2 regions of the Streptomyces sp. NPDC097617 genome follow, and region 2 is predicted to be linked to the other one. Evidence: riboswitches for the same ligand, from Rfam matches in the RefSeq annotation. Region 2 holds a riboswitch; the other holds the start of a gene.
The links. A riboswitch is a leader RNA that binds a small molecule or an ion and turns the genes downstream of it on or off. The one in region 2 is predicted to bind S-adenosylmethionine.
Positions count from the first base shown of each region.

Region 1: linked by a shared signal. The riboswitch ahead of thrC (threonine synthase) and the one ahead of ACIQZO_RS01380 (aminotransferase class V-fold PLP-dependent enzyme) in region 2 are both predicted to bind S-adenosylmethionine.

Region 1 covers NZ_JBIWCL010000006.1:220,629-227,985, reverse strand. Annotated here, with positions in the region: gene ACIQZO_RS13705 (methyltransferase domain-containing protein) at 1-392, shown strand, start outside; gene ACIQZO_RS13700 (hypothetical protein) at 478-915, shown strand; gene ACIQZO_RS13695 (GntR family transcriptional regulator) at 912-1,181, opposite strand; gene ACIQZO_RS13690 (hypothetical protein) at 1,360-1,725, shown strand; gene ACIQZO_RS13685 (hypothetical protein) at 1,722-1,931, shown strand; gene ACIQZO_RS13680 (hypothetical protein) at 1,967-2,275, shown strand; gene ACIQZO_RS13675 (hypothetical protein) at 2,376-2,627, shown strand; gene ACIQZO_RS13670 (trehalose-6-phosphate synthase) at 2,774-4,204, opposite strand; gene ACIQZO_RS13665 (glucosyl-3-phosphoglycerate synthase) at 4,251-5,228, opposite strand; SAM riboswitch class I at 5,413-5,568, shown strand; gene thrC (threonine synthase) at 5,562-6,860, shown strand; gene ACIQZO_RS13655 (MoaD/ThiS family protein) at 6,899-7,177, shown strand.
Region 2 covers NZ_JBIWCL010000001.1:281,527-288,883, forward strand. Annotated here, with positions in the region: gene ACIQZO_RS01355 (heme-copper oxidase subunit III) at 1-572, shown strand, start outside; gene ACIQZO_RS01360 (c-type cytochrome) at 649-1,458, shown strand; gene ACIQZO_RS01365 (Rieske 2Fe-2S domain-containing protein) at 1,455-2,513, shown strand; gene ACIQZO_RS01370 (cytochrome bc complex cytochrome b subunit) at 2,510-4,150, shown strand; gene trpD (anthranilate phosphoribosyltransferase) at 4,339-5,403, shown strand; SAM riboswitch class IV at 5,505-5,621, shown strand; gene ACIQZO_RS01380 (aminotransferase class V-fold PLP-dependent enzyme) at 5,820-7,217, shown strand.

The sequences.
Region 1 (7,357 bases), on a different contig from region 2:
AGCTACTCGCCCTCGCGAAGAGTTCGGAAGGAGACGAGCGGAGCACGGGCCGCTATCCCGTGGTGGACGTGGCGAACGCATGGGAGCTGTCTTCCATGCTCGAAGTCACGACCCCCGGGGTTGAGCACACCTACGAACAGCGCAACCGTCACCGCACCGCCTACATGGTCCACGCAGACGGCTCATGGGCCCGTGCGTCCGCCGAATGGGCTGACCCTCCGAAAGTGCACCAGGGTGGCCCCCGCCGGCTCTGGACAGCGTTGGAGCGCATCCGCAACCGCCATGCCATGGAAGGCTCGTTGCCGCTGCTCGGCGCGCGGGTCCGCATCACCCCGAACGGGGTTGTGCACCTGTCTCGCGGACAGTGGCGCGCATCCATGGGCGATCAGTAGACCAAACACCCGAGCCCCGTCCGTTCCGGCACTCCTCCCCTCGGGACGGGCGGGGCTCTGCTGTCCCCTATCCGAGGATCACGACGTGTTGCAGTGCACCGCTATCAGCAAGATCCCTACAAGGGATGCGCTCATTGCCCTTACACGGATGGAGAACGGTCCCGACAACGCATCGCTGTGGCTCTACCAGCTCGGCGAGTACCGGTTGTGTGAGCTCGCTGGAGACGGCCACGCCGAACACGCAACCATGCTGTGTAACAGCGACGTGCGGGATGACCCGCGAGACCTGTGGCTCCTTTGGACAGATGAGGGCGGGAGGCGGAGAGAACGCCTCGCGGAACTGCCCCCGTGCCCGGAAGCAATCAACCGGGGCCGCCCGAACGCTTGGCACTGCATCCTGTTCGCCGAGCACCCCGCAGTGCACTCCTGGGAGATCTCAGACCCGCTCGGGGACCTGGTCAAACAGCAAGCGAAGGAAGAGGCCTACCGCCGGTTCGACCAGTACGACCAGGACCCGGACTAGTCGCCCTGGTGCTCGCCCTCGCCGGCTCGCTCGGCTACGTGGCTGCCCTTGCCCCACTCGGTCACGACGAGCCCGCGTTCCCGAAGAACGGACACAGCGCGGCGTGCGGTCATCCGGGCAACCCCGTGTGTCTGGCAGAGCTCTGCCTCACTCGGCAGCCGTGCCCCCGGCGGCAGCGCGCCCGACTCAATGTCGGCAGTAAGCGCGTCCAGCACCCGCATGTACGGGGCGCGTGCGCGGGACGAGTCGGGCGAGCTCTCTGGCATGGGGAGAGCGTAGACAACCGGTCATCTCTAGGCGACTTAGACAGGTAGACGAGCTAGACAGGTAGACGAGTTAGACGTGTTGCCTTAGCGTGATTCCACGAACACGAAAACGCCCCGACAACCGCTTAGGACCGGTTGCCGGGGCTCCGCCGAACCAGCTTTTGGGAGCTGAACCGACATGCCCGAGCTTATCGCCCCCATGGTGCTTGGACTCACGTCCGTTACCGCCCTACTCCTCGTACTCCTGCCGAGCCGGCGAGCCCCGGGAAAGCACTCCGGCGCCTACCGCCCCAAGCCCGCCCCCGCGACCGTGAGCCCGTGGTCCCGTCCGTGGACCGGGCCTAGCAGTGCAGACGCACGCAGGATCTTCCGCCCCGAAACCGACGCAGAGACGACCCTCGTACTCTCCCCGGTCCAGCGCGAGAGGCGATACGCGGCAGAGTTCGCGGCCATCGGCGTGGACTACCCGTACACGTACAAGGGGGCACCGTTCCCGCGCTCCGCGTTCCCGCGCTCCGCGTTCGCCGTGGCGGTGTCGGCATGACGCGCGACGGACTGATGAGCCCGCCCCCGACCGGTGACGTAGCGGTGTGCATCGTCTGCCATGAGCAGACCGAAGCGCCCGTAGCGGTACGCGAGATCCACAGCACCAGCGGCCCCGGAACCACGCTGTGGGCCTGTCCCGACCACGCTGTGCAGCTCGGCGCGGGACCTACAGCGGAAGACGTGCACCGTGTCAGTACCGACTGACACCATCGACACCAGACGGAAGGGAGGGGCCGACGATGGCTCTTGCATCACGTGAGCGGCAGTACCTGCACCAGGAACTTACCGAGGAAGTTTCTGCGGTCTACGCGGACATCCTGTGTGACGCATGGGGCACGCTCTTGACGGCGCAGCGGCACATGTCCGCCGCTCGACTCAAGACCGTGCGACAGAACGTCGAAGGGATGGAGCGCGCGGCCCTACTCGCCCTCAAGCGCGCGGAGTACGCGGACCCGAGCTTGACCCCGGAGAAGCGTCTCAAGCGCGACAGAGAGCGCTATGAGACGGCATGGAAGGCAGACCGGGCAGACATCGACGCTGCCCTGTAGACGAGCCCCAGAGAGCGCGACGAGCCCCGTTCGACCACGTGTCGGGCGGGGCTTTGCCGTTCCCGCTGTCCGCCGGTACCCACTCCGCTACCGTCCCCGTATGACCGCTGTGGACGATGCCTATGAAGCCCTCGCCGTGGACCTACTCCAGCGCACAGAACGGGCAGTCGAGACCGTTGCTGCCCTCGCCGTGGACACAGGTATCACGTTCAAGGTCGACGACATCGTGCAGCGCGTAGAAGACGAGCTACCCCCGGACTACCCGAGCCACACAACGGGCGACGTATCACGACGGGACATCATCGCTGCCATGGCGCGCGACATCCTGTCTGGCGAGGCGTACGACGACTGACCAACGCACGCGAGCCCCGTCCGACCACATGTCGGGCGGGGCCTTTTGCATGCCCGGACCTGCTGTTTTTCTAGGTCCCGGGGTGTATGGTCCACCGGGGCGGAGCCCCAGCAGCAGCGGCGCCGCCGGATTTGGCGCCGGCGGGGCTAACTGTCAAGGGCAGACATCTGGGCTGTGAACCAGGCCGTCGGGGGGAGGGACGTCGCGGCAGCGGAAAGGCGTTTGCAGCGTTCCGCGCGCTCCGCCATCGGCATCGACAGCGCCGCGTGCAGCGCCTCCGCCGTCTGCGTCACGTCGTACGGGTTCACCGTCAGCGCGTCCTGGCGGAGCTCCTCGTACGCCCCCGCCCCGGTGGACAGCACCAGCACGCACCCCGCCTCCGACACCACCGGGATCTCCTTCGCCACCAGGTTCATTCCGTCCCGCACCGGGTTCACCAGCGCCACGTCCGCCAGCCGGTACGCCGCCAGCGAGCGCGCGAAGTCGTCCTTCACCGAGACCAGCACCGGCTGCCAGTCCTCCGTACCGAACTCCGCGTTGATCTCCGCCGCCAGCTCCGCCACCGCGGCCGTGTACTCCCGGTAGACCCGCAGGTCCTGCCGTGACGGGTACGCCGACGCCAGGTGGACCACCCGGCCGTGCCACTGCGGGCGCGTGGTGAGCAGTTCGCGGTAGGCCAGCAGGCCGCGCAGGATGTTCTTCGAGAGTTCCGTGCGGTCCACGCGGACGATCGTCCGCAGGCCGTCCACCTCCGCCCGCAGCTCCGCCAGCTTGTCGTTCACCTCCGGCCGGTGCGCCAGCGCCCGCAGTTCGTCGCCGTCCACGCCCAGCGGGTAGGCCCGTACCCGCGTGGTGCGGGTGGGCCACACCGTGTACCGGCGGTGCTCCACCACCGAGCCCTCGAGGACCTCGGCCTGCCCCCACGCGTCGTCGAGCCGTGCCGAGCCCAGGAACTCGGCCGCCCAGGCCTCGGTGTGGAAGCCGAGCACGTCCGCGCCGAGCATGCCCCACAGCAGGGTCTCGCGGACCACGTCCGGCAGCATCGAGAGGTAGCCGGGCGCGGCCCACGGCGTGTGCGTGAAGTGCGCGATCCGCAGGTCGGGGCGCAGCACCCGCAGCAGCCCGGGGACCAGCGCCAGGTGGTAGTCCTGCACCAGTACAGAGGCGCCCTGCGCCGCCTCCTCGGCCAGTGCGTCGGCGAAGGCCTGGTTGTAGCGCTCGTACGACTCCCACCGGCGGCGGAACTCGGCGTCGAAGACCGGCTCGCGCGGGATGTCGTACAGGTGGTGGTGGGTGAACCACAGCACAGAGTTGGCGATGCCGTTGTACGCGTCGTCGTACATGCTGGGATCGATGTCCAGCATCCGGACGCCCGGTTCGGACACGCCCCGGCGGACCGCCTCCCGGTCCGCTTCCGAGAGCGCCGCGCAGATCCACACCGCCTCCGGTTGCTCCGCGAGGGCCGTGGAGAGTCCGGAGACGAGTCCGCCCCCGCCGCGCCGGGCGCTGAGCGTCCCGTCGTCGAGGGCGTAGGAGAGGGGGCCGCGGTTCGCTGCAACGAGTACCTGGGAAGCCATGCGGCCAACCTAGCCCGGCCCGTGCCCGCTCAAACCGTACGTTCCCTCACGCCACGCGACGCCGCGCGTACTCCTTGATGCCCGCCATCGGCGGCCGTTCCTCGGTGTCCACCGGGTACGTCCGCGGTACGAAGCCCTCCGGGCCGCGCTCGAACTGCGTCAGCTCCGGCCGGACGAGGTGCCCGCGCGAGAGCCGTAGCTGGGCGGTGCGGTAGATCGCCGCGGCCATCCGGCCCAGCGCCTGCCCGTCCTGATGGCGGTGGAGCCGTACGCCCACGTCCACTTGGGCCATCGCGTCCAGCCCGACCGTGTGCAGCGCGTCGACCAGCAGGCCCAGCTCGACGCCGTACCCGACGGGGAACGGCAGCCGCTCCAGCAGGGAGCGGCGTACGGCGTACTCGCCCCCCAGCGGCTGGACGAAGCCGGCCAGCTGCGGCCAGTGCAGGTTGAGGAGCGGGCGGGCGACGAGCTCGGTGACCCGGCCGCCCTGGCCGGGGGCCCTGCCGGAGGCGAGCCCGTCGAATTCCGGGCCCAGCGGGCGGTCGTACATCGCCTTGACGAACTGCACGTCCGGGTCGGTCAGCAGCGGCCCCACGATCCCGGAGACGAAAGAGGCGGAGAAGTCCCGCAGGTCGGCGTCGACGAAGCAGACGATGTCCCCGTCGGTGGCCAGCAGCGAGCGCCACAGCACCTCGCCCTTGCCGGGCAGCGCCGGGATGCGCGGCAGCACGTCGTCGCGGTGCACCACCCGGGCCCCGGCCTTGGCCGCGACCTCCGCGGTTCCGTCGGTGGAGCCCGAGTCGACGACGACCAGCTCGTCGACCAGGGGGACGGGCAGTGACTCGATCAGCTCACGCCGGATCACCTCGACGATCGCGCCGACCGTCGCCTCCTCGTCCAGCGCGGGCAGCACCACGCTGACCGTTGTCCCGGCCGCCCGTTTCCGGTCGAGCAGCTGGTCGAGCGGTCGGTCGGCGGCGGACCAGGAGCGGTCGGCCAGCCATCGCTCCACCTCTTCCAGCACCCTCAGCACTCCCTGCGTGTCGGCGATATTCGCCGGTATGTGATCCATCTCGCGGTTCGGACGGCTGTCTCAACCGCCCGGCCCTTCGGTTACAGTCTTGAACAACGCGAAGGACCACCGCATGCCGGGGGTCCCCGCGACAAACGCCCGGGTGCGCCGAAGAGCGCGCCGCCCGGTGCCATACCGCTCATCCAGAGGGGCAGAGGGACACGGCCCGTTGAAGCCCCGGCAACCCTCCAGTCGGTTCTCGCGATCGCACTCAGCGACATCAGCGAGGTCCCCGGCTAGGGAAGGTGCCAATTCCGTCTCATGGCGAAGTGCGCCATGGGGAAGATGAGGAGAAAGGGCCTCGCCATCATGGCTGCACAGACTGCTTCCACCTCTGTTGATCTCGGACCTGCCACCGGCCTTTCCTGTCGTGAGTGCGGTACCCGTTTCGAGCTCGGCCCCATCTTCGCGTGTGCCGAGTGCTTCGGGCCGCTGGAAGTCGCCTACGACCTCCCGACCGGTGACCCCGAGGCCCTGCGCGCCGCGATCGAGGCCGGCCCCGACAACATCTGGCGCTACGCGCCGCTGCTGCCCGTCCCCGCGGACGTGGCCTCCAAGCCCAGCCTGAACCCGGGCTTCACCAAGCTCGTGGACGCGGCCAACCTGGCCAAAGAGCTGGGCGTCACCGGCAAGCTGTACGTCAAGGACGACTCCGGCAACCCGACGCACTCCTTCAAGGACCGCGTGGTGGCCATCGCCGTCGAGGCCGCCCGCGCCTTCGGCTTCACCACCCTGTCCTGCTCCTCGACCGGCAACCTGGCCGGCGCCGTCGGCGCCGCGGCCGCCCGGGCCGGTTTCCGCTCCTGCGTGTTCATCCCGCACGACCTGGAGCAGGGCAAGGTCGTCATGGCCGGTGTGTACGGCGGTGACCTGATCGGCATCGAGGGCAACTACGACGACGTCAACCGCTTCTGCTCCGAGCTCATCGGCGACCCGCTGGGCGAGGGCTGGGGCTTCGTCAACGTCAACCTCCGCCCGTACTACGGCGAGGGCTCCAAGACCCTGGCGTACGAGATCTGCGAGCAGCTCGGCTGGCAGCTGCCCGACCAGATCGTGATCCCGATCGCGTCCGGCTCGCAGCTGACGAAGATCGACAAGGGTTTGCAGGAGCTCATCAAGCTCGGCCTCGTCGAGGACAAGCCGTACAAGATCTTCGGTGCGCAGGCCGAGGGCTGCTCCCCGGTGTCGACCGCCTTCAAGGCCGGTCACGACGTGGTGCGCCCGCAGAAGCCGAACACCATCGCCAAGTCGCTGGCCATCGGCAACCCGGCGGACGGCCCGTACGTCCTGGACATCGCGCGCCGCACCGGCGGATTCGTCGAGGACGTGAACGACGAGCAGGTCGTCGAGGCCATCAAGATCCTCGCGCAGACCGAGGGCATCTTCGCCGAGACCGCGGGCGGTGTGACCGTCGGCGTGACGAAGAAGCTCATCGACAACGGGCAGCTCGACCCGACGCTGACCACTGTCGTCCTCAACACCGGTGACGGCCTCAAGACCCTGGAGGCGGTGGCCGCGGACAGCGGGCAGACCGCCACCATCCGCCCGAGCCTGGACGCGTTCCGCGCCGCCGGCCTGGTCTGACCCCTTCTCCTCCGCCCTACCGGAAAGGCAGTAGCGCCATGAGCGTCAACGTCCGCATCCCCACCATCCTGCGCACCTACACCGGCGGCGTCGCCGAGGTCCCGGCCGAGGGCGCGACCCTCGCCGAGGTCATCGAGTCCCTGGAGAAGAGCCACCCGGGCATCGCCGCGCGCGTCCTGGACGACCAGGGCAAGCTGCGCCGTTTCGTGAACGTCTACGTGAACGACGACGACGTGCGCTTCGAGGGCGGGCTGCAGGCGGTGACGCCTGACGGCGCCGGTGTCTCGATCATCCCGGCCGTCGCGGGCGGTTGCTGATTGCCCGGATCTCCGGGGTCACCTCCCAGGTGACACGCGCAAACCGAAATTGCCCCCTCCGCTAAAAGCGGAGGGGGCAATTCTGCTTGATTGGGCGCGGTAAGGTTGGGGAAGTCCCCTCCGCTGTTCTTGCCCCCTGCATATGAACGGGCCGCGCAAGGGTCGACATTGGGCCAACAT
Region 2 (7,357 bases):
CGACGGTCAACCGGCCGAACCTCGTCAGCGTCGGAACCATCATCTGGTTGAGTTCCGAGCTGATGTTCTTCGCGGCCCTCTTCGCGATGTACTTCACCCTGCGATCCGTGACAGGACCCGAGTACTGGACAGAGCAGGCTTCGGCCTTGAATCTGCCCTTCTCGGCGACGAACACGACGATCCTGGTGCTTTCCTCGCTCACCTGCCAGCTCGGCGTATTCGCCGCCGAGCGCGGTGACGTGAAGAAGCTCCGGTCGTGGTTCATCATCACGTTCGTCATGGGTGCGATCTTCATTGGCGGCCAGGTGTTCGAGTACACCGAGCTGGTCAAGCACGAGGGCATGAGCCTCTCGTCCGGTCCGTACGGCTCGGTCTTCTACCTGACCACCGGTTTCCACGGTCTGCACGTGACGGGCGGTCTCATCGCCTTCCTGCTGGTCCTCGGCCGGACGTACGCGGCCAAGAGGTTCACCCACGAACAGGCCACGTCGGCCATCGTCGTGTCCTACTACTGGCACTTCGTCGACGTCGTCTGGATCGGCCTCTTCGCGACGATCTACCTGATCAAGTAGCGAACACGTCACCGGGCAAGACCCGGCACTCCATCCAGACACACCGACGCAGAAGATCCTGACACCGGGGTAATCCGTGAAAAAGCTCTCCGCACGACGACGCCATCCGCTGGCGGCGGTCGTCGTTCTACTCTTCGCGCTGGCGGCCACCGGGGGGCTGTACGCCGCCTTCGCCCCCGCGGGCAAGGCGCAGGCCGATGAAACCGCCCAGTCCCTCGCCATCGAGGAGGGCAAGAAGCTCTACGCCGTGGGTTGCGCAAGCTGCCACGGAACCGGCGGTCAGGGTTCCTCTGACGGCCCGAGCCTGGTCGGCGTCGGCTCCGCGGCCGTCGACTTCCAGGTGAGCACGGGCCGCATGCCCGCCCAGCAGCCCGGCGCCCAGGTGCCGAAGAAGCCCGTCATCTATGACCAGGCGCAGATCGACCAGCTGGCCGCGTACATCGCGTCCCTCGGCGCCGGTCCGATCACGCCGACCGAGAAGCAGTACGACCCGGCAGGTGCCGACATCGCCAACGGTGGTGAGCTGTTCCGCAACAACTGCGCGCAGTGCCACAACTTCACCGGTGAAGGCGGCGCGCTGACGAACGGCAAGTACGCCCCCAACCTTGAGGGCGTTTCGCCGAAGCACATCTACGAGGCCATGCAGACCGGCCCGCAGAACATGCCCTCCTTCCCCGACAGCACCCTGCCGGAGAAGCAGAAGAAGGACATCATCGCGTACCTCCAGAACGTGAACGGTGAGAAGTCGACCTCCCCCGGCGGGTTGAAGCTCGGTGGCCTCGGCCCCGTCTCCGAGGGTCTGTTCGGCTGGATCTTCGCTCTGGGTGCGCTGATCGCTGTCGCCGTCTGGGTCGCGGCCCACACCGCTAAGGCCAAGAAGTCATGAGTAGCCAAGAGATTCCCGAAGACAAGCACCTGCCGAGCGAGCAGGGCGACGCCCACCACGGTGGCGTAGCGGTCGCGGACGACCCGTTCGCAGACCCGGGCCTTCCGGTCCACAAGCCGCGCATCCAGGACATCGACGAGCGGGCGGCGAAGCGCTCCGAGCGCACCGTCGCGATGCTCTTCACCCTGTCGATGCTGGCGACGATCGGCTTCATCGCGTCCTACGTGATCTTCCCGGTCGACAAGATCGTCTACATCTTCCCCATCGGGAAGGTCAGCGCGCTCAACTTCTCCCTGGGCATGACCCTGGGCGTGGCCCTCTTCTGCATCGGCGCGGGCGCGGTCCACTGGGCCCGCACCCTGATGTCCGACGTCGAGGTCGCCGCCGAGCGCCACGAGATCGCCGCCCCGGCGGAGGTCAAGGCCGCGGTCCTGCAGGACTTCGCGGACGGTGCGAACGAGTCCGGCATCGGCCGGCGTCCGCTGATCCGCAACACGATGCTGGGCGCGCTGGCCATGCTGCCGCTGTCCGCCGTCATGATCCTGCGCGACCTGGGCCCGCTGCCCGAGGAGAAGCTGCGCAAGACCCTGTGGGCCAAGGGCAAGCTGCTCATCAACCAGAACACGATGGAGCCGCTGCGTCCCGAGGACGTCGTCGTCGGCTCGCTCACCTTCGCCATGCCGGAAGGCCTGGAGGAGGAGCAGCACGACTTCCAGGTCCAGATCGCCAAGGCCGCCCTGATGATCGTCCGTATCCAGCCGGACGACATCAAGGACAAGCAGGAACTGGAGTGGTCCCACGACGGGATCGTGGCCTACTCCAAGATCTGCACCCACGTCGGCTGCCCGATCAGCCTGTACGAGCAGCAGACGCACCACGTGCTCTGCCCGTGCCACCAGTCCACCTTCGACCTCTCCGACGGCGCCCGTGTCATCTTCGGCCCGGCCGGTCACGCGCTTCCGCAGCTGCGGATCGGCGTGAATGACGAAGGCTTCCTCGAAGCGCTCGGCGACTTCGAAGAGCCCGTCGGTCCTGCATTCTGGGAGCGCGGATGAGCACTGCCACTACCAAGTCATCTGCCGGCAAGGCGGGCAAAGCGCCCGCCGGCGAGCGCGTAGCGGACTGGGCGGACGGCCGCCTGGGTATCTACGGCCTCGCCAAGGCGAACATGCGCAAGATCTTCCCGGACCACTGGTCCTTCATGCTGGGTGAGATCTGCCTCTACAGCTTCATCATCATCATCCTCACGGGTGTGTACCTGACGCTGTTCTTCCACCCGAGCATGAACGAGGTCGTGTACCACGGCTCGTACGTGCCGATGCAGGGCGTCATGATGTCCGAGGCCTTCGCCTCGACACTGGACATCAGCTTCGACGTCCGCGGTGGCCTGCTGATCCGTCAGATCCACCACTGGGCGGCGCTGATCTTCGTCGCGGCGATGGTCGTGCACATGATGCGCGTCTTCTTCACCGGCGCGTTCCGCAAGCCCCGTGAGGTCAACTGGATCTTCGGCTTCCTGCTGCTGGTCCTCGGCATGTTCACCGGCTTCACCGGTTACTCGCTGCCGGACGACCTGCTCTCGGGTACCGGTGTCCGCTTCATGCAGGGCGCCATCCTGTCCGTCCCGGTCGTCGGCACGTACCTGTCGATGTTCCTGTTCGGCGGGGAGTTCCCGGGCGGCGACTTCGTCGCGCGGTTCTACTCGGTGCACATCCTGCTGCTGCCCGGCATCATGATGGGCCTGCTCGTGGCCCACCTGATCCTGGTCTTCTACCACAAGCACACCCAGTACGCGGGTCCCGGCAAGACGAACAACAACGTCGTCGGCATGCCGCTGCTGCCGGTCTACATGGCCAAGGCCGGAGGCTTCTTCTTCCTGGTCTTCGGTGTCATCGCGGCCGTCGCGGCGATCGCCTCGATCAACCCGATCTGGGCGCTCGGCCCGTACCGCCCGGACCACGTGTCCACCGGTGCGCAGCCCGACTGGTACATGGGTATGCCGGAAGGCCTGATCCGAGCCATGCCCGGCTGGGAGATCAACCTGTGGGGCCACACGCTCGTCCTGGGCGTGTTCATCCCGCTGCTGCTCTTCCCGCTGGTGCTCGGCGCGATCGCCGTCTGGCCCTTCATCGAGTCCTGGGTCACCGGGGACAAGCGCGAGCACCACATCCTGGACCGCCCGCGCAACGTCCCGACCCGTACGGCCTTCGGTGTCGCCTGGATCGCGGAGTACATCGTGCTCCTGATCGGCGGTGGAAACGACATGTTCGCGCAGTACTTCCACCTCTCGATCAACTCGATCACCTGGTTCGTCCGGATCGGCTTCTTCCTCGTCCCGGTCCTCGCCTTCATCGTCACCAAGCGGATCTGCCTCGGCCTCCAGCGCCGGGACCACGACAAGGTGCTGCACGGTCGCGAGACCGGCATCATCAAGCGTCTGCCGCACGGTGAGTTCGTCGAGGTCCACGAGCCGCTCCCGCAGGGCAAGCTGCACACCCTCACCGCGCACGAGCAGTACAAGCCGATCGAGATCGGCCCGACGGTCGACGAGAACGGTGTCGAGCGCAAGGTCAAGGCCACCGAGAAGCTGCGCGCGAAGCTCAGCAAGGGCTTCTACGGTGAGAACAACCAGATTCCGAAGCCCACGGTGGAGGAATACAAGGAGATCCAGTCCGGCCACGGCCACCACTGATCCCCGCGCGCAACGCATGAACGCATGAGGGACTGATTTCGGTCAGTTCTGGTGTCGCCACGGTAAGAGCCCCGTCCAGTGTCCGGACGGGGCTCTTTGCCGTAACCGGGGCTGGATAGGCTGAACCCCGACCGATCAGACGTGGGCGCCAGAAAATGGGGACGGCCCACCGACAGCAGGAGCGGACCATGAACGTTGCGACCCCGGCAGGCGGCGACAGCGTGGCGGCCCGTGGCTGGCCGGGCGTTCTCGACGCTCTGCTGACCGGCCAGGACCTGCGCGCCGAGGACACCGCCTGGGCGATGGACCGCATCATGCGCGGGGAGGCCACCGACGCCCAGATCGCCGGCTTCACCGTCGCGCTGCGGGCCAAGGGGGAGACCGTCGAGGAGATCAACGGCCTCGTACGGGCGATGTACGAGCACGCCAACCTGATCGAGGTGCCCGGCCGGACCGTGGACATCGTCGGCACGGGCGGCGACGGGGCCAAAACGGTGAACATCTCCACGATGTCGGCGATCGTGGTGGCCGGCACCGGAGCCAAGGTCGTCAAGCACGGAAACCGGGCCGCGTCCTCCGCGAGCGGCTCCTCCGACGTCCTGGAGAAGCTCGGCGTCAACCTCAACCTCAGCACGTCGCGGGTCGTGGAGGTCGCCGCCGAGGCCGGCATCACCTTCTGCTTCGCGGTGAAGTTCCACCCGGCGCTGCGCCACGTCGCGGCGGCCCGCAAGGAACTGGGCATCCGCACCACCTTCAACATCCTCGGCCCGCTGACCAACCCGGCCCGGGTCCGGGCCCAGGCCTCCGGCGTGGCCGACCCCCGGATGGCCCCGATCGTCGCGGGCGTCCTCGCCGAGCGGGGCTCCTCCGCGCTGGTCTTCCGGGGCGACGACGGCCTGGACGAACTGACCACGGCGTCGACCTCGCGGATCTGGTGGGTCCGCGACGGCAAGGTCACCGAGCAGACCTTCGACCCGCGTGACGTGGGCATCTCCCTGGTCGACGTCTCCGCCCTGGCCGGTGGGGACCCCTCGTACAACGCGGACGTGGCCCGCCGCCTGCTGGCCGGCGAGACCGGCCCGGTCCGCGACGCCGTCCTGCTGAACTCGGCGGCCGCCCTGGTGGCCCTGGACCCGGGCACCGGCACCCTGGAGGAGCAGATCGCGGCCGGTATCACCCGCGCGGCCGAGTCGATCGACTCGGGGGCGGCGCTGGCCACCCTGGAGCGCTGGGTGCGGGCCAGCAACGCCTAGCGGTGCCCGGCCGCGCCGGAAAGGCGTGAAAACGACGACCCCGGTCCACGATGCGGACCGGGGTCTTGCGTCCGGCCGATCTTGTGGCAGGATGCTGATCAGGTCACGAGTGACAGCGTTTAGGCCCCGGCTTGCTGTCCGGCAACCCTCCTTCCGTGGCGGGGTGCCCCGGGTGATGACCAGGTCGTAGGCAGCAAGGCCTACGGCAAGCGCGGATCCCTCGACACCAGGGGTCCTGGTCTCTCGAGGAGCGTTTTCCGTGAGCAAGCGAATGCGATAGGGCGACTCAGCCCCCACTTCACCCTCGGACCAGGGCCGCTTCCGTGCGCCCTCCTCTCGTTCCGGGGACCTTCCCGTACCCACGTGCGTACGGGCACGCCGAAGCCATTCAGCCCTGCCTGCCGGGAGATATCGCCATGTCCGCATCCCTGAACACCGCTGCCGTCGCCACCGTCGCCACCGTCGCCACCGCCGTGGACCCCGCCTGTGCCGAGCCGCTCGCGGTCCTCGGCCGGGACGTCACCGTCCCCCTCGTCACCGGCGGCGAGGTCACCTACGCGGCCCTCGACTACGCGGCCAGCGCCCCCGCCCTGCAGCGCGTCTGGGACGACGTGGCCGCGTACGCCCCGTACTACGGCAGCGTGCACCGGGGCGCCGGGTACCTCTCGCAGCTCTCCACCGACCTCTTCGAGCAGAGCCGGGTCACGGTCGCCGAGTTCCTCGACTGCCGCCCCGCCGACCAGGTGGTCTTCACCCGGTCCACCACCGACTCGCTGAACCTGCTCGCCGCCGTACTCCCCGCCGACTGCCAGGTGTTCGTCTTCGAGACCGAGCACCACGCCTCCCTCCTGCCGTGGGTGGACGCCCGGGTCACCTACCTCAACGCGCCGCGCACCCCGGCCGAGGCCGTCGCCACCCTCGAGCGGGCGCTCGCCGACCGGGAGCCCGGCGGCCCGGCGCTGGTCTGCGTCACCGGGGCGTCCAACGTCACCGGCGAGCTGTGGCCGGTGAAGGAACTCGCCGCCGCCGCGCACGCCCACGGCGCGCGCATTGTGCTGGACGCCGCCCAACTGGCCCCGCACCACCCCGTCTCCGTGCAGGAGCTGGACGTCGACTGGGTCGCCTTCTCCGGGCACAAGCTCTACGCGCCCTTCGGCTCGGGCGTCCTCGCGGGCCGCGCCGACTGGCTCCAGGAGGCCCAGCCCTACCTCGCGGGCGGCGGCGCCTCCCGCAAGGTCGCCCGGCGCGAGGACGGCGGCGTGGACGTCGAGTGGCACACCACCGCCGCCCGTCACGAGGCCGGCTCCCCGAACGTCATCGGCGTCTACTCCATCGCCTCGGCCTGCAAGGCCCTCACCGAGGCCGGCTTCGAGAACCTCGTCGCCCGCGAGCAGCACCTCATCGCCAAGGTCCGCAGCGGCCTGGCGGAGGTCCCGGCGGTCCGGATCCTCTCCCTCTTCGGGGACGACGCCCCGCGGGTCGGCGTCATCTCCTTCGTGGTGGACGGCTGGAACAGCTCGCACTTCGCGGCGGCGCTGTCCGCGGAGTACGGGATCGGCGTGCGCGACGGGCTGTTCTGCGCCCACCCGCTGGTCCGCACCCTGCTCGGCAGCGAGCCGCAGGCCCAGGGCGAATGCGGAGCCCCGGAGGCCGCGCCGGGCGAGCGCTCCCTGAACGCGATCCGCGTCAGCTTCGGCGCGGGCACCCCCGACGAGCACGTGGACCGCTTCGTCCGCGCGGTGAAGGAACTCGTCGCGGACGGTGCGAAGTGGCAGTACCGCACGGAGGAAGGCCGCTGCGTCCCGGCGGTGTGACCTGCGGTCGGCTCGGCGGTGTGCGGCGGCCTTGCCCTGTCCGGGGGTCGCCTCAATCGCCGGCGAGGCTCAGGGTGGTCCGTACTCGGCGGGACTTGAAAAGGGTGGGTCGGTGCCCGGCAGGAGGGTCTCCTCGGCTC